DNA from 2 places in the Curtobacterium sp. 22159 genome. Region 1 is predicted to be linked to the other one. Evidence: predicted binding sites of a transcription regulator. Region 1 holds the regulator's gene; the other holds the start of a gene.
The links. Region 1 encodes HrcA, which represses chaperone genes, less so after heat shock. Its sites were predicted from a motif close to TTNGCACTCGNNNNNNNCGAGTGCNAA; they were not measured.

Region 1 (7,605 bases):
CCGCGCAATGATCTTCGACTCGGTCTACGACAGCTACCGGGGAGTCGTGACGTACGTGCGGATGGTGGACGGCACCATCAAACCGCGCGAGAAGGTCCAGATGATGTCGACGAAGACGACACACGAGATCCTCGAGATCGGGGTGTCGTCGCCGGAGCCGAAGCCGACGAAGGGCCTCAGCGTCGGTGAGGTGGGCTACCTCATCACGGGCGTGAAGGACGTGCGCCAGTCGAAGGTCGGCGACACGGTCACGAACGCGCAGAAACCCGCGACGGACGCGCTGCCGGGCTACACGGACCCGAAGCCGATGGTCTTCTCCGGTCTGTACCCGATCGACGGCTCCGACTACCCCGACCTGCGTGAGGCGCTCGACAAGCTCAAGCTGTCGGACGCCGCCCTGGTCTACGAGCCGGAGACCTCCGTCGCGCTCGGGTTCGGGTTCCGCTGCGGGTTCCTCGGCCTGCTCCACCTCGAGATCATCACCGAGCGGCTCTCGCGCGAGTTCGGGCTCGACCTCATCACCACCGCCCCGAGCGTGATCTACGACGTCACCACCGAGGACGGCGCCACGGTCGAGGTGACGAACCCGTCCGAGTTCCCGTCCGGCCGCATCGTCGAGGTCCGTGAGCCGATGGTGCGCGCGGCGATCCTCGCGCCGAAGGACTACGTCGGCGCCATCATGGAGCTCTGCCAGTCGCGTCGCGGTTCGCTGCTCGGCATGGAGTACCTCGGCGAGGACCGCGTCGAGCTGCGCTACCAGATCCCGCTCGGCGAGATCGTCTTCGACTTCTTCGACCAGCTGAAGAGCAAGACGCAGGGGTACGCCTCGCTCGACTACGAACCCTCGGGCGACCAGGCGGCCGACCTCGTGAAGGTCGACATCCTCCTGCAGGGCGACCAGGTCGACGCGTTCAGCGCGATCGTGCACCGCGACAAGGCCTACGCGTACGGCACGATGATGGCCGAGCGCCTCCGGAAGCTCATCCCGCGGCAGCAGTTCGAGGTCCCGATCCAGGCGGCCATCGGCGCGCGCATCATCGCGCGCGAGAACATCCGCGCGATGCGCAAGGACGTCCTCGCGAAGTGCTACGGCGGTGACATCACCCGCAAGCGCAAGCTCCTCGAGAAGCAGAAGGAGGGCAAGAAGCGCATGAAGATGGTCGGTCGCGTCGAGGTCCCGCAGGAAGCCTTCATCGCTGCGCTCTCCGGTGACGTCGAAGAGAAGAAGAAGTAGCGGTCAGCGCGTCGACCGGGCGCGCGCGGCCGCCAGGACGAGTGCCGGGAGGCTCGCCGCGGCCAGTCCTGCGAGCGCGGTCCGCAGGATGACGAGTCCGGTGGCCGCCTCGGCGTCGCGCTGCACCCCCGCGGCGGACCCGGCCACCACCGCCCCGACCACCATGGCCAGCGTCGCGGACGCGAGGACGTAGGGCAGGCCGGGCGCCCGGTGTCGGCGCACCGCGAGCACGAGCGTCGCTGCGAGGAGGAGCACCCCGGCGCCCGCAGCACACGCGGCGATCGCGGCGACGGCGTCGGCCGCGTCGAACGTGCCCGAGACCGCGGGCGGCACGGACCGGTACCGGACCGGCGCGCCGGTGCCGGCCGTCGCCCACGTGACGGCGGCGCGGGCCGTCGCGGCCAGCCCGAACGCGGCGACGGTGAGCACGGCGAACGCCGCCGTCGTGCGGTCGACGGTCTGCCGGAGTGCGGGGGTGGGGCGTGGCACGGACCAACGATAGGGGCGCGGCGGACGTGTGTCGGGCCTCCCGTTCGGGGTGCGCGGATCGTGGGCCCGGCCGACCGACGCTGGTTCGTGTCGTGCCGGACCCCACAAGTAGCATGGGCGCCATGAGCACCCGCGGCAGCTACCGGACCGCCCTGACGTACGGAGCCGTGGGTGCGACCCAGGCGCCGGACCTCATGACGTACCCGCCGGAGGGCTTCGTCCCGTCCGAGTCGCGCTCCCGGATCGGTCACGGCGACCAGCGCTTCGAGACCGCGGTCACGCAGGCGCTCACGTGGCAGATCCAGGAGCGCAGCGGCATCCGGGTGCACGTCGAGGACCAGCCCGACGACGACGAGGTGCGCTACAACCCGGTGACGTTCGACGACGCCGGTGTGCCGATCGCGCCGGCGTCGATCGGGACGCCCCGCGTCGAGAAGTTCGCGCCGGACGGCACGCCGCTGCTGACGGCGGGGACGACGGCGACGCTCACCATGCACGCGTTCGGGCAGACGGTGCAGGCGCCGGTCCGGGTCGTGTCGATCATCGACGAGACCGACCGCAAGGGGTTCGCGTACGGCACGCTCGAGGGGCACCCGCTCTCGGGCGAGGAGTCGTTCGTGGTCGAGCGGACGCCGGACGGGTCCGTGTGGCTGCAGATCCGGCAGTTCTCGCAGCCGTCCAGCCGGAAGTGGCGGTTCGTCGCACCGCTGCTGCGTCGGCAGCAGAAGGTGATGGCGGAGAAGTACCTGGCCGCCCTCCGCGGCGACTAAGCGCTGCGGAGGGGCGGCAGCGCCGCGATCGCGTCCTCGATGAGCTGTGCGTCGTCGACGCAGTTCCGCGCGACGGTCACCGCGCTGGTCGCCCGCAGCGCGGCGACGTCGTAGACGCCGGTCGCGACCGCGAGGAACGGGATGCCGACGGCGTCGGCGGCCTCGCCGTCGCGCGGGGTGTCCCCGACGATGATCGCCCGTGTGCCCGCGAGGGCCTCGGCGGCGCGCGCGGTCACCCCGGCCCGCTCGACCTCGGTGTCACCGAAGAACGAGTGCGCCCAGTCGAACGCGTCGACGTCGAACCCCGCACCCTGCAGCTTCACCCGGGCACGGTACGCGGAGTTGCCGGTCAGCAGTCCGTTGCGCCAGCCGAGTGCTGCGAACCGGGCGACGAGCGCCGCGGCCCCGGGCGCGGGAGTGCGGTGGTCGCCGGAGCGGTGGCGTTCCTCGGTGAGGTCGCGCAGGTGCCCGCTGACCGTCGGAATGAGGTCGTCGTCGAGGTCGTGCGCGCGGACGTGTTCGGCGATGAGGCCGGCGTCGGTCCGGCCGTGCTGGTGTCCGACCCGCAGCACCAGGTCCCGCCCGACCGCGCGTTCGAGCGCCAGGTGGTAGAGGTTGCCCGGCGACGAGGCGTTCATCACGAGGGTGCCGTCGATGTCCCAGAGCACGGTGGTGGGGACGCTGTGGTGCTCCATGCCTCCATCATGACGGACAATGGAGTCCATGCCGAGTGCTCTCCCGATCGCCGATCCCGCCCCCGCGGACGGGCTGATCTCGCCGGTGACAGGAGCGGGCGAGGTGCCGTTCGGCGTCTACGTGCACGTGCCGTTCTGCCGGGTCCGCTGCGGCTACTGCGACTTCAACACGTACACCGCGTCCGAGCTGCGCGGGGTGCGGCGTGACGACTACGCCGGGCACGCGGTCCGCGAGATCGCGTGGGCGGCGTCGGTGCTCGACCACTCCGGGGTGCCGCGGCGGCCGGTCTCGACCGTGTTCTTCGGCGGGGGCACCCCGACGATGCTCCCGGCATCGGATCTCGCGATGATCCTGCGCGCGATCGACGACACGTGGGGGATCGTGCCCGGTGCCGAGGTCACGACGGAGGCGAACCCCGACTCGGTCGACGAGACCTCGCTGGCGACCCTCCGCGACGGCGGGTTCACCCGCGTGAGCTACGGCATGCAGTCCGCGGTGCCGCACGTCCTCGCGACGCTGGACCGCACGCACGACCCCGAGCGGGTCCCGCTCGTCGTGGACCTCGCGAAGCAGCAGGGCCTGGACGTCTCGCTGGACCTCATCTACTCCACGCCGGGGGAGTCCCTCGACGACTGGCGCACGTCGCTCGACGCTGCCCTCGCTTGCGAGCCGGACCACGTGTCGGCGTACTCGCTCATCGTCGAGGAGGGCACGGCGATGGGCCGGCAGGTCGCCCGCGGCGAACTGCCCGCGCCGGACGACGACCTCGCCGCCGACATGTACGAGCTCGCGGACCAGGTGCTCGGTGACGCCGGGTACTCCTGGTACGAGGTCTCGAACTGGGCGCGCGGCGAGCAGCACGCCAGTCGGCACAACCTCTCCTACTGGAAGGGGCACGACTGGTGGGGGGTCGGCCCGGGCGCGCACTCGGCCGTCGCGGGCACCCGCTGGTGGAACGTGAAGCACCCGGCCGCCTACGCGAACCGGGTGCTGCAGGGGGAGTCGCCGGCCGCCGGCCGAGAGTCCCTCGACGACGAGACCCGCTACGTCGAACGCGTGCTGCTCGCGGCGAGGGTGCGTGGCGAGCTCGCGACCTCGGAGCTCCGCCAGGAGGCGCGGGGCCGGGTCGCCGGCCTCATCGCACGCGGACTCGTGGACGGGGCGGCCGCGGTGCGGGGGCGCATCGAGTTGACCCTGCAGGGGCGTCTGCTCGCCGACGCGGTCGTGCGCGAGCTGCTCGACTGAGCAGGCGGCCCGGCGGCTACTGCTTGATGAACTCGATCGAGAGCGGGTAGCGGTAGAACTGCCCGCGGTTCGCGGCGACGGCGGCCATGATCCCGAAGACCACGGTGAGGATGCCGATCACCGGGAGGAGCAGCGCGCCGATCAGGACGATGGTCAGCAAGCCCGCGACGACGTAGGCGATCCCCATCGTGATGTGGAAGTTGAGGGCCGCACGGGTGTGCTCGCGGATGAACTGCCCACGGTCGCGCAGCACGAGGTAGGCGACGAGCGGCGCCACGAAGTTGAAGAAGATGCCGCCGATGTGGGTGAGCGTGGCCCAGAGGCGCTGGTCCTCGGGGGTCATCGGCTGCGGCGGGGTGTACCCGGCGGGGTACTGCGGGCCGCCGGGCTGCTGTCCGTAGGTCATGCGGGCAGCGTATCGGCAGGCTGTGGAGAAGTCCCGGTCCGTCGGCGGTCGGGCGTAGGATCAGCAGTCGACACGTCCGAGTGCCAGAACGAGTGGAAGGGGTCCGGGTGGTCAGCGAACGCAGCGTCGAGGTCCTCAAGGCCATCGTGCGGGACTACGTCGCCTCCCGCGAACCGGTGGGCTCGAAGACGATCGTGGAGCGGCACGCCTTCGGGGTCAGCGCCGCGACGATCCGCAACGACATGGCGCAGCTCGAGGACGAACAGCTCATCGCGGCACCGCACACATCGTCCGGCCGGGTCCCCACCGACAAGGGGTACCGGGTGTTCGTCGACCACCTGGCCGGCGCGCGCCCGCTCTCGAGCGCACAGCGGCACGCCATCGAGACGTTCCTCGGGGCGCCGAACGACCTCGACGAGGTCCTCGGCCGCACGGTCCGGCTGCTCAGCCAGCTCACCAACCAGGTCGCGCTCGTGCAGTACCCGTCGATGGTCCGCGCCCGGGTGCAGCACATCGAGCTCGTGCGCCTCGGCGACAACCGGCTCATGGTGGTGCTCATCACGGACACCGCGCGGGTCGAGCAGCGGGTCGTCGAGACCGACGTGGTCCTCGACGAAGCGGGGCTCACCGAACTCCGGGCCGTGGTGAACGGTGCCACCGTCGGGCTCCTGCTGCAGGACGTCGCACCGGCGCTCCGGGCCGTCCCGCAGCAGATCCGCCCCGACGCCCAGCCGCTCGCCGGCGTGGTCGTGGCCACGCTCATCGAACAGCTCGCGGCGAACCGGCAGGACCGCCTCGTGATGGCCGGCGCGGCGAACCTCGCGAAGAGCGAACAGGACTTCTCCGGCGGCCTCTTCCCCGTGCTCGAGGCGATCGAGGAACAGGTCACCCTGCTCCGGCTGTTCGGCGAGATGCAGATCGACGACGGCGTCGCGGCCCGCATCGGTGTGGAGAACGCCGAGTACGGGCTCGACGCGACCAGCATCGTCGCCGGCGGCTACCTGGCCGGCGGCGAGGTCGCCCGGCTCGGGGTGCTCGGGCCGACCCGCATGGACTACGGCACGAACATGGCCGCCGTGCGCGCCGTCGCCCGGTACCTGTCCAAACTCCTGGGCGAACATTGATCCCGGCCCCGCACGCCTGAGCGGGTCGACCCGAGCGGGCGATCCGCGCCTCCAGGCCCACCGACGACCACCCGGACCACGGCGACCGCCGCTCCGGACCGACCGAACCGAAACCGACTGAGGGATACGTGGCAGACCACTACGACGTCCTCGGCGTCCAGCCGGACGCCTCCGATGCCGACATCAAGAAGGCGTACCGCCGTCTGGCGCGCGAACTGCACCCGGACGTGAACCCGAGCCCGGAAGCGGCAGAGCGCTTCAAGGAGGTGACGCACGCGTACGACGTGCTGAGCGACCCCGAACAGCGACGCCGGTACGACGCGGGCCCGCAGGCCGACAGCCCGTTCGGCGGCGCCGGCGGGTTCAGCGACATCTTCGACGCGTTCTTCGGCGGCGGGGGCGGTGGTGGCCGCGGCAACGGGCCCCGGAGCCGTGCCGAGCGCGGTCAGGACGCCCTGCTCCGGATCGACGTCGACCTCGACGAGGTCGTCTTCGGCACCCACAAGGACGTCGAGGTCGACACCGCCGTCCTGTGCGAGACGTGCGGCGGATCGTGCGCCGCGCCCGGCACCCACCCGCAGACGTGCGACATCTGCGGCGGCACCGGGCACATCCAGCGGCAGGTCCGGTCGCTGCTCGGCAACGTCGTGACCAGCGCACCGTGCGGCACCTGCCGCGGCTACGGAACGGTCATCCCGAACCCCTGCCCGACGTGCCAGGGGCAGGGACGCGTGCGTGCCCGGCGCACCGTGCCGGTCGACGTCCCCGCCGGCGTCGAGACCGGTCTGCGCCTGCAGATGCCCGGCCAGGGCGAGGTCGGACCGGCCGGCGGCCCCTCGGGCGACCTCTACCTCGAGATCCGGGTCCGTCACCACGACGTGTTCAGCCGCGACGGGGACGACCTCCTCGCCACGCTCGAGGTGCAGATGACCGATGCCATCCTGGGCACCACGGCGACGATCGACGGGCTCGACGGGCCCGTCGACCTCGAGATCCGCCCGGGCGTGCAGAGCGCGGACGTCCTCGTGATCAAGGACCGTGGCGTCACGAAGCTCCGCGGGAACGGTCGCGGTGACCTGCGGGTCGGCGTGCAGGTGGTGACGCCCACGAAGCTGTCGCACAAGGAACGCCAGCTCGTCGAACAGCTCGCGAAGTCGCACAAGGCCGCCAAGCCGCAGCTCGCCCGCTTCCAGCAGGGCATGTTCGGCAAGCTCCGCGACCGGTTCTTCAACTTCTGATGGCCTCGCTCTACCTCGTCGGGTCGCTCGACGGCGTCGCGGTCGGCGACACGGTCCCGCTCGACGGGGCGGAGGGGCGCCACGCGGTGTCCGTCGCCCGGGTCCGCGTGGGGGAGACCCTGCGGCTCGGCGACGGTCGGGGCACGGTGGTGACCGGCGCCGTCACGTCCCTCGGTCGAGACACGCTCACACTGTCGGTGTCGTCCGTGACCGTCGACGAACCACCGTCGCCCTCGCTCACCCTCGTGCAGGCGCTCGCGAAGGGCGGGCGCGACGAGATGGCGGTGCAGGCGGCGACGGAGATCGGCGTCGACCGCGTCGTCCCCTGGTCCGCGGCGCGCAGCGTCTCCCGGTGGGAGGGCGCGAAGGTCGACAAGGGCCGCGCGCGGTGGGCGTCGATCGC
Region 2 (7,605 bases), on a different contig from region 1:
CGCGCGCGAGGCCGGCGTGCCGGTGATCGCCGACGGCGGCCTGCAGTACTCGGGCGACATCGCGAAGGCCCTCGTGGCCGGTGCCGACACCGTGATGCTCGGGTCGCTCCTCGCCGGCACCGACGAGTCCCCCGGCGACCTGGTGTTCGTCAACGGCAAGCAGTTCAAGGCGTACCGCGGGATGGGCTCCCTCGGCGCGCTGCAGACGCGCGGCAAGAAGACGTCGTACTCGAAGGACCGGTACTTCCAGGCGGACGTCCCCTCGGACGACAAGCTCATCCCCGAGGGCATCGAGGGCCAGGTGCCCTACCGCGGCTCGGTGGCGAACGTCGTCTACCAGCTCGTCGGCGGCCTCCGGCAGTCGATGTTCTACGTCGGCGGACGGACCGTCCCGGAGCTCAAGGCCCGCGGCAAGTTCGTCCGGATCACCGCGGCGGGGCTGAAGGAGTCGCACCCGCACGACGTTCAGATGGTCGTCGAGGCGCCGAACTACAGCCGCTGACCCCAGCGCGCACGAAGGGCCCCGTTCCGTCACGGAACGGGGCCCTTCGTCGCGCTACGCCGAGGGCGCTACGCCGAGCGCCAGTCGTTCGACGTGATGTGGCTGCCGCCGTGCGGGCCCATCTGGAGCATCCCGCCGTCGACCGGCAGCGACACCCCGGTGATGTACGACGACGCGCGTGAGGCCAGGAACGCGACCGCCGCCGCGATCTCCCACGCGTTGCCCGGACGCCCGAGCGGGACGCCCGGTCGGTCGATGGTCTGCGGGTCCTCGTCCTCGGCGCCGGTCATCCGCGTGGCGATCTCCCCCGGGGCGACCGCGTTGGCGGTGATCCCGTACTGCGCGAGCTCGATCGCGACGGTCTTGAGGAGCCCGCCGAGCCCGTGCTTCGCGGCGTCGTAGGCGCTCGACCCGTACCGCGGCTGGTGTTCGTGGACGCTCGTGATGCCGATGATCCGCCCGCCGTTCCCCGCGGCGACCATGTGCTTCGCCGCCGCCTGGATCGTGACGAACGCCCCGTCGAGGTCGGTCGAGACGGTGTGCCGCCACTGCTCGAGCGTCATCTCGAGGAACGGCGCGTTGTCGCCCGTCCCGGCGTCGGCGACGATGACGTCCACGCCGCCGAGCTGGTCGACGAGACGGTCGATGACGGCTCCGGCGGACGCCAGGTCGGAGACGTCGATCTGCTCGACGTACGCCTGGCGTCCGAGTTCGCGGACCTCGGCGGCGGTCGCTTCGGCGCGCTCGGGCTCGGACAGGTAGGTGATGCCGATGTCCATGCCCGCGCTCGCGAGCGCCACGGCCGTCGCGCGACCGATCCCTGATTCCGAACCGGTGATGATCGCCCTCGTGGGCTGGAAGTCACTCATGGTGCGGAAGGTACGCCGCGCCTCCAGGACGCCCTGCCGGGCCGTCCACCGAGCGCGAGACGGGCACGAGACGGGCACGAGACGGCCGAAGGGCGACAGCCACGGCCGCCACAGCCCCGCGTCACGTCTGGGTAACGAAACACTTTGCGTACCGCCCCGTCACGCGACCGAAACACCGTGACCCTACGTTCTCTCACATCCCCAGCGGGCCTGAAGTCCCGCTCAGAGAAAGGGCACCACGGATGATCCGAACCACCCGTGCCACCACGGCACTGGCGGTGGCGGGAGCGGCAGCGCTCCTCCTCGCCGCGTGTTCCACCACCTCCGGCGACACCGCTCCGTCCTCCTCCGCCTCCGGCGGCGCGAAGAAGGACCCCGCCGCGAGCTGCAAGGCCCCCGACACCCCCAGCACGGAGGCGCTGAAGATCGGCACGATCCTCCCGCTGACCGGCTCCCTCGCGTACCTGAACCCGCCGGCCGAGTCCGGCGTCGGCCTCGCGGTCAAGGACATCAACGCGGCCGGCGGTGTGCTCGGCAAGGACGTCACGATCGCCCCGTCCACGGACTCCGGCGACAGCAACGACATGACCGTGTCGAACTCCGCCGCGACGAAGCTCGTCAACGCGAAGGTACCGGTCGCGATCGGCGCGGAGTCCTCCAGCGTCACGCTCAACGTCATCGACCAGCTCACGAGCAACTGCATCGTGGAGATCTCCCCCGCCAACACGGCGACCGACCTCTCCGGCTACTCGTCGTACTACTTCCGGACCGCTCCGCCGGACTCGGTGCAGGGCTCGGCGCTCGGCCAGCTCGTCACCGGTGACGGCAACGCGAAGGTCGCCTTCCTCGTGTTCAACGACACGTACGGCACCGGCCTGCGCAACAGCGTCCAGGCGGCCGTCGAGGCATCCGGCGGCACCGTCGTCTACGGCGCGAAGGGCAAGGGGCAGGAGTTCCCGCCCGGCCAGACGACGTTCTCGTCCGAGGTCACCGCGGCGCTCGCCACGAAGCCGGACGCGATCGTGATCCTGGCGTTCGACGAGACGAAGTCGATCATCCCCGAGCTGAAGTCGCAGAACGCCGACATGTCGAAGATCTACATGTCGGACGGCAACACGGCCGACTACTCGAAGGACTTCGACAAGGGCACGCTCACCGGCGCACAAGGCACGATCCCGGGCGCCTCGCCGAAGGACGACTTCAAGAAGCAGCTCGCCGACTTCTACAAGCAGTCGTCGGGCAAGGACCTCGCCGACTACTCGTACGCCGCGGAGTCGTACGACGCCACCGTGCTCGCCGCCCTCGCCGCGGTGAAGGGCAAGGGCACCGACTCGGGCACGATCCAGGCGAACATGGCCGCGGTCTCCGGGAAGGACGGCGGCACCACGTGCGCGTCGTTCAAGGCCTGCGCGGCCCTGCTCGACAAGGGTGAGGACATCCACTACACGGGCCCGTCCGGCATCGGTCCGTTCGACGCGAACAACGACCCGTCGAGCGCCTACATCGGCATCTACAAGTTCGACGGTGACAACAAGCCCGTCTACCAGAGCGCCATCCAGGGCTCGGTGAAGTAGGGCGGATCCGGTCGATCCCACTGGGCCCGAGTCTCGGCTGCGCGACGCCGAGACCCGGGCCCAGCGACGTTCCTCGGGCTGTGCCGCGCGAGATCGGTCGCCCAGGACGGGGCTCGGGGTGCGCGGGCCGAGTCCCGGGGCCGGCAGCGGGGAGCGGGCACGGACGGGAGGCGCGGTGCGGCTCCGTCAGGCGGGCTCCGCCGCGGCGGGTGCCAGGGCCCGGCGCCTCGATGCCCGAGCGGCCGCGAAGGAGTCCACCGTCAGCAGGACGAGCGCCAGCCAGACGATCCCGAAGCCGAACCACCGCGCCCCGGACATCGGCTCGTGCTGCACGACGACACCCACGAGCAGCTGCATGATCGGCGCGAGGTACTGCGTCAGCCCGAGCGTCGACAGGCTCACCCGCCGCGCCGACGACGCGAACAGGAGCAGGGGCACCGCCGTCGCCGGCCCGGTCAGCACCGTCACGAGGACGTGCACCCAGCCCGCACCCGCGAACGTCACACCGCCGTCGAGCCCCGTCACACCGAGCACCACGAGGGCGACCACCGCGATCGGGAGGAGCCACACCGTCTCGATCGTCAGCCCGCTCAGCGCGTCGACCGTGCCGCCGACGCGCTTCTTCACGAGGCCGTACAGGCCGAAGGAGAACGCGAGCGCGAGGGAGATCCACGGCATCCGCCCGTAGCCGACCGCGATGACGACGACGGCCACGACACTGATGCCGACGGCCGTCCACTGCAGGGGACGGAGGCGTTCGCGGAGCACCACGACCCCGAGCGCGATCGTCACGAGCGGGTTGATGAAGTACCCGAGTGCCGCCTCGACCGTGTGGCCCGTCGTGGTCGCCACGACGTACACCGTCCAGTTCACGAGGATGAGCACCGCGGCGAGCCCCATCACGAGCATCACCCGGCGCTGCGCCATCAGGGAACGGGTCCGCAGCCACGACCGGGTGACGGCGATCGCGACGGCGCAGAACACCAGGCCGAAGACGATCCGCCAGGCGACGATCTCGAACGCGCCGGCGGGGGCCATCGCCGCGAAGAGCAACGGCATGAGTCCCCACAGGCCGTACGCGACGACCGCCTGCACGACACCGACGGATGCCTCACTCCGGACGGGACGCGCGGGGGTCGGTTCACTCACGGAACCATCCTAGGAAGGGCCGCCGACGCTGCGGACCGGCACCGCGCCTCCAGGCCCGCGCCCACGACCGCCGGACGCACGAACGCCCCGCCGGCTGCGAGCCGGACGGGGCGTTCGTGGAGTGACGGCTGGACTCAGCCGACGACGACTGCGAGGACGTCGCGGGCCGAGAGGACGAGGAGGTCCTCGCCGGAGTACTTGACCTCGGTTCCGCCGTACTTCGAGTAGATGACCTTGTCACCCACGGCGACGTCCAGCGGGACGCGGTTGCCGTTGTCGTCGATACGACCCGGACCCACGGCGACGACCTCGCCCTCCTGGGGCTTCTCCTTCGCGGTGTCCGGGATGACCAGACCGGAAGCGGTGGTCTGCTCCGCCTCGACCTGGCGGATGACGATGCGATCCTCGAGCGGCTTGATGCTGACGGCCACGGTGACCTCTTCTTTCTCGGTACTGACTCGGTAGAGATGAAAACCGGGTTGGCACTACGCACAGGAGAGTGCCAACGCCAACTCTAGGGCGTCCGCTGGCACTCGGTCAATCCGAGTGCCAGCACAACTCCCGGACCGGGCGACCTGGGAGGATCGACGGGTGGAAGCCGCCGACCTCGCCCAGCTGCTCACCCCCGAGGGGATGGCCCTGCTCGACCGTACGCCTGCCGTCTCGGACGGCGGCGAGATCGTCCGGGTCGTCTCGCGGCTGCGCTCGGAGGGGCACGACCCGGGCCTGGTGGCCGCGGTCCTCACGCAGGCGAAGCTCCGGCAGAAGGCCCGCACGAAGTTCGGCGCGTTCGCGAGCCGGATGCTCTTCACGGAAGCCGGACTCGAGCAGGCGACCCGACTGCAGGTCGCCGCACAGCACGCCGGTCGGTTCGCGGCCGCGGGCCTCACACGCGTCGCGGACCTCGGCTGCGGGATCGGCGGCGACGCGATGGCGATGGCCGCGCTCGACCTCGACGTCACCGCGGTCGACCGCGACGAGGTGACCGCTGCGGTCGCCACGCACAACCTGTCGCCCTGGGACACCGCCCGCGTCGAGCTCGGCGACGCAGCCGACTTCGACCTCGCACGCGTCGACGGCGTCTGGATGGACCCAGCACGTCGCACCGCGGGGCACGCGAACACGAATCGGCTCGCCGACCCCGACGACTGGTCGCCGTCGCTCGACACCGTGTTCGCCGCCGCCACCACGACCCCGACCGGCGTGAAGCTCGGACCGGGAGTCGACCGCGACCTCATCCCCGACACCGCCGAGGCGCAGTGGACGTCCGTCGACCGCGAGGTCGTGGAGCTCGCCCTGTGGTTCGGGCCGCTCGCCAGGCCGGGGGTCCGTCGTGCCGCGACCGTCATCGGTGCGCACGGCGTGGCGGAGCTGACGGGCGCGTCCGACGCTCCCGACGTCCCGGTGGGCGGCATCGGACAGTACCTGTACGAGCCCGACGGCGCCGTCATCCGCGCACGGCTCATCGGCGACGTCGCGCGGTCGATCGACGGGCACATGCTGTCCGACGGCATCGCCTACATCGCCTCGGACCGAGCCGTGCAGACGCCGTTCGCGCAGACCTTCCGGGTGCTCGACACGATGCCGCTCGACGTGAAGCAGCTCGCCGCACGGCTGGCCGCCGACGGCATCGGCACCGTGGAGATCAAGAAGCGCGGGGTCGACGTGGACCCGGCGCAGTTCCGGAAGCGGTTGCGGTTGCGGGGGACGGGGCGGGTGACGCTCGTGCTGACCCGACTGGAGGGGCGGCACGCGGCGATCCTGTGCGAGCGGGTTGCCGACGTGGCCGGGTAGGACCGACACGGTCCGGGAAGACCGGACGCGCACGACCCCGCCGGCCGGTGGCCGACGGGGTCGTGGTGGTCCTGCGGCGGTGCCTAGCCGATGAAGGCGCCGGAGTCGTAGCCGGAGTCGTAGTCGGAGTACCCGCCGTGCGTGCCGGCGATGATGCCGAAGATCACGAAGGCCCCGACGAACAGGATGAACAGGCCGGTCATGATCCACCCGCCGATGACGCCCGCGAGCGCGAGCCCGCGTCCGCCTTCGCCGCTCTGCTTGATCTTGCCGAGGGCGATGTGGCCCATGATCGCGCCGGCCGGGCTCGTCAGGATGATGAGCGGCCAGATGATGACGCCGCCGAACGCGAAGATGATCGAGAGGATCGCGAGGACGTTCGTCTTCGGGCGCTGCGCGTAGGGCTGGTAGCCAGCCGAGGCGTACCCGGCGGGAGCGGCGTAGGGGTTCTGCGGGGCGGCGTACGGATTCGAGCCGCCCTGCGCGCCGTACGGGTTGCCGTTCGGCCCCTGCGGTGCGGCGTACGGGTTCTGGGGTGCGCCGTAACCAGTTTGGCCGGGAGCAGCGTACGGGTTCTGCGGAGCGGCGTAGGGGTTCTGCGGAGCCGCGTAGGGGTTCTGCGGCGCCCCGTACGGGTTCTGCGGGGCCGTGTGCCCCTCCGACACTCCCTGGGCCGCCGCGCCCTGGCCGGACTGTGCCCACGGATCGGTCGGAGCCGCCGACGGGGCCTCGGGGGCGGATGCGCCGTACTGCTGCGGACCGCCGGATCCGGGCTGGGCGGCACTCGACGGTGCCTGCTCCCGCGCGGACGCGTCGTTGCCCGGGTTCGTCTCGCCCGGCTTCGGCCACTCGTTCTGATCGGACACCGTCCACCCCTCTCGGCACCGCGTTCGTCGGTGCCCTGTGAATCCTCCCACAGACGCCCTCAGGAGCGCGCGGAGAAGACCGGTCAGACCTGGACGGTCGTCACCGGCAGCGTCGAGTCGGCGGCGATCCCGAGGTCGCTCGGGGCGTGCCCCTCCGCGACGAGCCGGGCCCCGATCGCCGCGATCATCGCTCCGTTGTCGGTGCAGAGGTCGAACGGCGGGATCCGCAGCTCGATGCCCGCCGCCGCGCACCGCTCGGTGGCGACCTGGCGGAGGCGGGCGTTCGCCACCACCCCACCGCCGAGCAGGAGCCGGTCGACCCCGGCGTCGCGGCAGGCGTTGATCGCCTTCGTGACGAGCACGTCGACCACGGCCTCACGGAAGCTGGCGGCGACGTCCGCCACGGGGACCTCGCGCCCCTCGTCACGGCAGCGCTCGACCCACCTGGCGACCGCGGTCTTGAGCCCCGAGAACGAGAAGTCGTACCGGTGCTCAGCCATGTCCTTCGGCAGGGTGAGTCCGCGCGGGAACCGGATCGCCGTCGGATCACCCTCGGCAGCCGCCTTGTCGATCTGCGGACCGCCGGGGTACGGCAGACCGAGGAGCCGCGCGACCTTGTCGAACGCCTCCCCCGCGGCGTCGTCGATCGTCTCGCCGAGCAGTTCGACGTCCCCGACGAGGTCCTTCACGAGCAGCAACGAGGTGTGTCCGCCGGAGACGAGGAGCGCCACCGTCGGCAGCTCGATCTCGCTGCCGTCCGCACGCAGGACGTCCGCGCCGACGTGACCGACGAGGTGGTTCACGCCGTACAGCGGCTTGCCCGTCGCCACCGCCAGCGCCTTCGCGGCCCC

Region 2: a site for HrcA is predicted at 4,621-4,647, ahead of groES (co-chaperone GroES). Genes of this name have one in related genera too.

Annotation. Positions count from the first base shown of each region.
Region 1 covers NZ_JBQEPN010000008.1:14,593-22,197, forward strand. Annotated here, with positions in the region: gene lepA (translation elongation factor 4) at 1-1,234, shown strand, start outside; gene ACTJKO_RS10615 (hypothetical protein) at 1,238-1,723, opposite strand; gene ACTJKO_RS10620 (DUF1990 family protein) at 1,846-2,493, shown strand; gene ACTJKO_RS10625 (HAD family hydrolase) at 2,490-3,188, opposite strand; gene hemW (radical SAM family heme chaperone HemW) at 3,217-4,434, shown strand; gene ACTJKO_RS10635 (DUF4870 domain-containing protein) at 4,451-4,840, opposite strand; gene hrcA (heat-inducible transcriptional repressor HrcA) at 4,948-5,964, shown strand; gene dnaJ (molecular chaperone DnaJ) at 6,093-7,202, shown strand; gene ACTJKO_RS10650 (16S rRNA (uracil(1498)-N(3))-methyltransferase) at 7,202-7,605, shown strand, end outside.
Region 2 covers NZ_JBQEPN010000004.1:233,159-240,763, reverse strand. Annotated here, with positions in the region: gene guaB (IMP dehydrogenase) at 1-502, shown strand, start outside; gene ACTJKO_RS06910 (SDR family oxidoreductase) at 571-1,371, opposite strand; gene ACTJKO_RS06905 (ABC transporter substrate-binding protein) at 1,614-2,945, shown strand; gene rarD (EamA family transporter RarD) at 3,132-4,094, opposite strand; gene groES (co-chaperone GroES) at 4,229-4,525, opposite strand; gene ACTJKO_RS06890 (class I SAM-dependent methyltransferase) at 4,686-5,888, shown strand; gene ACTJKO_RS06885 (DUF4190 domain-containing protein) at 5,972-6,754, opposite strand; gene tsaD (tRNA (adenosine(37)-N6)-threonylcarbamoyltransferase complex transferase subunit TsaD) at 6,838-7,605, opposite strand, start outside.